Regions from separate parts of the Paenibacillus terreus genome, predicted to be linked through region 1. Evidence: riboswitches for the same ligand, from Rfam matches in the RefSeq annotation. Region 1 holds a riboswitch; the other holds the start of a gene.
What was found. A riboswitch is a leader RNA that binds a small molecule or an ion and turns the genes downstream of it on or off. The one in region 1 is predicted to bind cobalamin.
Positions count from the first base shown of each region.

Region 2: another riboswitch for cobalamin. It lies ahead of ACE5KN_RS08035 (energy-coupling factor ABC transporter permease); the one in region 1 lies ahead of ACE5KN_RS21895 (S-layer homology domain-containing protein).

Region 1 is NZ_JBHIRX010000014.1:64,529-67,788, reverse strand. It holds gene ACE5KN_RS21895 (S-layer homology domain-containing protein) at 1-1,111, opposite strand, end outside; cobalamin riboswitch at 1,281-1,476, opposite strand; gene ACE5KN_RS21890 (MeeY/MeeF family manganese export membrane protein) at 1,873-2,649, opposite strand; gene ACE5KN_RS21885 (MFS transporter) at 2,833-3,260, opposite strand, start outside.
Region 2 is NZ_JBHIRX010000003.1:243,593-246,852, reverse strand. It holds gene ACE5KN_RS08045 (uroporphyrinogen-III synthase) at 1-149, shown strand, start outside; gene ACE5KN_RS08040 (LOG family protein) at 373-927, shown strand; cobalamin riboswitch at 1,293-1,482, shown strand; gene ACE5KN_RS08035 (energy-coupling factor ABC transporter permease) at 1,754-2,524, shown strand; gene ACE5KN_RS08030 (energy-coupling factor ABC transporter substrate-binding protein) at 2,521-2,817, shown strand; gene cbiQ (cobalt ECF transporter T component CbiQ) at 2,801-3,260, shown strand, end outside.

The sequences.
Region 1 (3,260 bases):
TAACATCCTCCGCTACAGGGGCTGTCGGTCCTTCAATAAACACCGTTGCCTGGACTGAGCCCGGCACAGGTTCCGGCTCGGGAGCAGGCTCAGAATCCGGTGATGGCGGAGGCGGCACCAAGGCAGGCTTTGTCGGATTTACATAAAGAGTGCCCTCGCCTGCTGTAAACAGGTCATAAGCAATAAGCGCCCGCATCGCCTGCTCGGTGGCATATTCTTTATCCGAACTTGGAATATTTAGCGCATGTTTGAACCCGCCGTCCGAATTCTGGAACGCCAGCAAGCGCTGAATTAGGTCGCCATTGGCATTCGCAAACTGCGCAGCGGTCGGATCCAGCTCGAAGGAGGCTAGTCCCACGATGGCCTGGGAAATACTTTCACTGCTTGCATCATCCAGGTTTGTCGCCAGCCAGGAAACAGCCTGCTCACCAGCCGTCTGTACATCGGCCTGATCCCGATAAGGTCCGAGCGCACTAAGAGCCATTCCGTACAAATCTCCATCCACGTAGGACGGATCCTCCAGATACGTGACGATGGAATCGACCAGCTTATCACGTGTCCACTTCGCATCAGCCGGAACATCGTAGCTTCCCGAATCCAGAGCAATCAGTGCATATATGCTCGCATAGATAGTAGGCATGTCCGAAGCATTATAGAGCTTCGCAACGGCATTACAGTCCGTAAACTTCGTCGCATCCCAGTCGATGGCCGAAGACTCGATAATCTGACGGGCCAATGTCGTTACCGTGGATTGTCCACAAGTCTTTTTCACCTCATTTACCAAAGACATCTGGTAGCTCTGCGGCACGGATCTGCCTGTCCGCCCATAACTTAAAGCAAACCAGTCCGAATCCACGCCTCCGCTGTTCTCTATGTAGTCAAATGCCTTTTGTAACGCCAAGTCCGTTTTTTTATACACTGCTTCTGTCACAGCTGTCCGGACGCTTGTTCCATAGACCGATTGCTGTACTGAAGAAGGTTCTCCCTGTGATATCCCCTCCTCCGCGTGGGCTTGCCGGACAGGCCAGCCCCATGAAAATAGTGTTGATGCGGTAAGAATCAGCGCCAGACTGAGCGCCATGATGGCTTTATAACCGGTTAACCCTTTCATATCAGACCTCTTTCTAAATTGATTTGTTGTTTCTTTACCTCTAAAAATGCAAAAAATCCACTTCACAGAAGTGGACATGGTAAACAGAGCAGCTTCACGCCAAGGCAGGTTCCCGGAACGTGCTGCATGAAAAACGGCTGTCTCCCCTTCTCTCTCCCGAAGAATGCAGAAACAAAATCGTTACAAGGCAGGTCTCCTGGCTCAGCCTTATCGCTTTTCCCCTCCTTCCCATTCCTGAAGAACAGTGGCTTGCGGGGATAGCTCGGCATTTACAGTGGCGGGACCGCGCCGGAATCTACCGGACTTCCCTATTAAGCAGGCAACGTGAATGCACGCATACCTGCACCTCGTACGCTGGATTATTTAGTTTTTCAATCAGTGACGTCTCTATTTCGTTTCTATCATAGCGGCAGGGGTCCCTTTTGTCTACGATATAATGCTGAATAACACTTCGGCATAAGTTTTTGTGTAATTTATGATATAAAAGATGGAAGCTATGGGATGTTCAGTTTGACAGCTGTGTTACCCGTGAGCTGAAAAAGCTGCCGATCATACCGGCAGCCTTATGTTGACTGAACTATGCTTTCTTTCATTTTTATAATCCATTTCGTTTGATGAAGATTAAAAAGGGCAGGAACGAATAACTTCATTCCTGCCCTCATCGCCTGCTTTTGAGTCACAAAAAAATCTCTCCTTAGCAAATGAACCTTAATATATCAAGGGCAATTTATCCTGCCAACTGTTTCATTGTAAGGTTGAACCTAAGGCAGATCAGCCTGTGACTGTTTTTTATTTGATGGCGCGAACCATCCGAGAAGTGCTATCGCAACCAAAACACCATAAAAGACAAGGGTCCAGCCTGTACTATGCGGGAAATGATGAGCCAGTACACCAATATCTTCATGGGCCAGGGTAATCACAGCGAGCTTAACGCCGACCCAAGCCACAATTGCATAAGCCGTGGTCTCCAGTGCCGGCCGTTGAGCGAGCAGCTTCACAAACCATGTGGCTGCGAATTTGATCAGGACGAGCCCGGCGATTCCGCCAAGCAATACAACGATGAATTGTCCGCCGTCCATACCGCCGAAATCCCCAAGCGGTGAATCGGGAAGCCCCAGTGCCAAAGCCACTGCAGCAAGAATGGAATCAATCGCAAAGGCAAGATCCGCAATAGCAATTTTTCCTACGGTTGGCCAAAAGCCTTTTCCTGCAGCATCTTTCTTAACGTCTTCGCGAATATTCTCGTTTTTCTTGCCAAAACGTGCTTTGATGATGTGCTTTAACCCCAGGTATAACAGATAAGCAGCCCCGATCGCCTGTATTTGCCAGACGTTGGCAATAAACGATATCGCAAACAGAGCGGCAAAGCGAAAAACAAAAGCCATAATAATCCCGTAATTGATGGCTTTCTTCTTCTGGTCCTCCGGTAAATGCTTTGCGATCACCGCCAGCACCAAGGCATTATCCGCCGATAGCAAACCCTCCAATGCAATAAGAATCAGTAATGCCCATGCGTACTCCAGCCAAATGGATTCCAACAGCACTTCTCCCCTCTTCATAAAGAGTATGTTCATTACGACAAACTTCCTGTTTGAAACTCAAGTTTCGGTTAAATCAGAGATTTTTATCCGGCTAAAAGTTGCACCGTCATTCCCTTCCCTATTTACGCTGTCAAGTTATGGCTCGTTTCATTCATTAAATATAAAAAATCAATAATAACTCTATATCATTTCTTTCCGCTTTAATAAGTAAGCATATAGAATGACGCCCCCGACCGCACAAATGGCTGCACATAAACCTATAAATCCGTAGCCAGCCTGAAGCCCGCGAAGAAGTCCCAACTGAGAATCTGCCCCGAAAAAGCCCTTCGTTATTTCAATAACTCCGCCGATCAAGTAGTTGCCAATTACACTGCCGACTCCCATAAGCGTAACTGTAAAAGTTATTGCGGTATCACTGCCATTAGGGTACCTTTTGGCAATAAAAGCCATAACGGTTGGATAAATCATCGCAATCCCTATACCGGCGGCAGCGAATAAAAAGGCCAGGCTCTCTCCCCCCAAAATGGCTATGAAAGTACAAAGTGAAGATAGCCCTGCAAATACAATCAGTGACAAAGTAAAACCAATTTTGTCTGTTAACGGTCCAA
Region 2 (3,260 bases), on a different contig from region 1:
TGCTGGAGGAAGGGATAGAACGCATTGTCGTGCCGGCCGAAGAGCGTATGGGCAGCATGATGGTGGAGCTGGGGCGATACTTCGAATCCGGGGGAATGGCGAACGGATACGGACTGGACAGGACTGCGGCGGCAGACAAAGAACAATAACTGGAGGACCTCCCGAAAAGGCAACCCGGATACATCAAAAACCCGGCTTGCCTTTTTTTGTCTTGCTTGCCAGGGTCTCTTCCATTTAAGCGGCTGCTTCAACCTCTTTAAGATCCTGCGTCATTCTTCTTTTCAATAACCGCAAGTTCTTAGTATGATACAACGAGACAGGTTGATTTCAGACAACAAATTGCCCTGAATATACAGAAAGAGGTGCTGAATGGTGAAGTCGATTTGTGTGTTTGCAGGCTCCAACGACGGGAAGGCTCCGGAATACAGGGAGCAGGCGGCCCGGCTCGGAGAGCATATCGCCCGCCGTGGACTGCGTCTGATCTATGGAGGGTCCAGCTTCGGACTGATGGGCACAGCCGCCAATGCTGCGCTTGCCAGCAGGGGACAGGTAACGGGCATCATGCCTACGGCATTGTTCCGGCGGGAAATCGTGCATGAGGGGCTGACGGAGTTTATTGAAGTCAGGGACATGCATGAGCGCAAGGCGACGATGCATCGGTTGGCTGACGGCTTCATTGCGCTTCCGGGAGGGATCGGCACCTTTGAGGAATTGTTCGAGGTGCTGTGTTGGGCTCAGATCGGCCTGCACAGCAAGCCTGTCGGGCTTTTAAATGTAAACGGCTACTACAACCCGCTGATGGAATTAATCCGGCACAGTGTGCAGGAGGGATTTGCGGGCCGGACGCATCTGGATCTGATCTTGCTTGAGGAGGATGCCGAGGAACTGGTCAAGAGAATGTGTTCCTCTGACGGGCTGTCCCTTTAAGAGGTAGTTCAAAAAGTCATCTTTTGATCACGAAGGAAATCAGGAAGCGGGCTCGACATCGAATCTTGAATTCAGCCGGGCCTAAGCAGATGCTTGCGAAGCATGTTTCCTGCGGAAACATTTCAGGTGCTCACGTACCCTAAGTACGCTCCGCTCCTCAGTCCCTAGCTTCATCCAACTTAAGCGTTTTGAAAAAACGCACTTCGAAAGCACAGGCTTCGGTGCTGAAAACCTGACTTTTTGAACACGCACTTTAATAGTCCGGGGACGCGGAAACGGTCTGATGCAATCGAAACGATGAGCCGCAGCTCCGTTTTTCATGCTTGCGCTTTCCGCAAAGGCAGGGTTATGATGGATTCACAATGGAATAAGCGACCAGGCAGGGTGCCTTTGCCGAGGGGCAAAGGGTAACAGGGAATCGGGTGCAAATCCCGAGCGGTCCCGCCACTGTATTGGGGAGGCTCTTCTTCAACATGTCACTCGAACCAGACCCGGGGAAGACGAAGAAGGCTGATGATCCGAAGCCAGGAGACCTACCTTGCCTGTATGCACCGTAATCCTTCGCGGAAAGGAGTGGTGTACGAAAATCAGTGGACGAGCCTGCGCGGGCTCCCGATATTCCGGAATGCTTTTCACCCGGGGATGAAGAGAAGGGTGTTAAACACAAACCCTTACATCTCCCTGTTGACCGGGATACGGGCAAGCTATGCGCAATGTAGCTTTATTTAGGGCTGCCTGGCTAACTTTGACTGAATTACGTACATACAGCCCCATCCTTAGCGGATGGGGCTTTTTTGAGCTTGTAAACACGAAAGGGGTGGAGTTGTTGTTAAAACGGAGTAAAGGCATCGGGCTGGCGCTGCTGACCGCCGCATTCACGCTGTATTTTCTGGCGGCGAGTCCGCAGGAGGCCTATGCGATGCATATCATGGAGGGCTTTTTACCGATCGGTTGGGCACTTTTCTGGTGGATTTTATTCCTTCCCTTTTTTGCGCTCGGTGTTTGCAGTGTAACCCGGCTGACGAGAGAGGCTCCTGAGCTGAAGCTGATGCTTGGGTTGGCGGGGGCGTTTACATTTGTGCTGTCTGCCCTGAAGCTGCCTTCCGTGACGGGCAGCAGCTCCCATCCGACCGGAACGGGACTGGGCGCAGTGATGCTGGGCCCCCTGCCGATGAGCGTGATTGGCTCCATTGTGCTGCTGTTCCAGGCAGTGCTTCTGGCGCATGGCGGAATTACGACGCTCGGAGCGAATGCATTCTCCATGGCCGTGGCCGGCCCGTTTGCCGGTTATGCAGCATACAGGCTGCTTATGAAAACAGCCCGCAAGGAGTGGGTGGCTGTTTTCACCGCTGCGGCTATAGCCGATATGACGACTTATCTGGTGACCTCCGTACAGCTTTCCCTTGCCTTTCCTTCCGTACATGGCGGGATTTGGGCATCTTTCTTGAAATTCGGCGGCATATTTGCCGTGACACAGGTTCCGCTCGCGGTCAGCGAGGGATTGCTGACGGTTTTGCTGTGGAAATGGCTTAAAGCATACAGCCCGAATGAACTGTCCGTGCTCCGGCGCGGCATGAAGGAGGCCGAGCCGTCATGAAGACAAAAACGATAACCGGCCTTGTCCTCCTGGTCGTCATTCTGCTCGCTGCCCTCCCGCTGCTGCTGGTGAATGGCGATTTCGGCGGCGCGGACGGCGCCGCCGAGGAGGCGATTACCCAGATCAACCCCCACTACACCCCGTGGTTTCAGCCGCTGATGGAGCCGCCGCCGGAAACGGAAAGCATGCTGTTTGCCCTGCAGGCTGCGCTGGGTGCGGGGTTGATCGGCTATATCATCGGCCTGTTCAAGGGAAGAAAGGATGCCCGCCGGACGGATGCTCAGAAGGATTGATTCCCTGTCTTACAGCGGAGCGTTCAGCGGCTGCTCGCCGTTGTGGAAGAGTTGTTTTGCCGGGGTGATGTTTGGGATGGCCTATATCGGCCATCCCCCTGTCCAGCTGGCTGTATGGATTTGGCTCGTCTTATGGACGGTAAGGTACGGCGGGATTCCGTGGAAGCCTTATGCGTCCTTAACGGCAGCCTCGCTCCTCTTCTATATGCTGAGTTTGCCGGCGCTGCTGATTGAGATTGCGCCGGTACCGGCACAGGGAACGGTGCTGGCAGGTTGGGGAAACCATGTGCTTCTGATCACGCCCGAAGCGGCAGTGCGGGCAGAGCAGCTTCTGCTGCGGGTAGGAGCCTGCCTGTCCTGTTTTATGTTTCTGATTCTTACCACTCCCTTTGCGGGACTGCTGAAGGTGATGGAAAAGCTGCGGCTTCCAGCCGTAGTTGTTG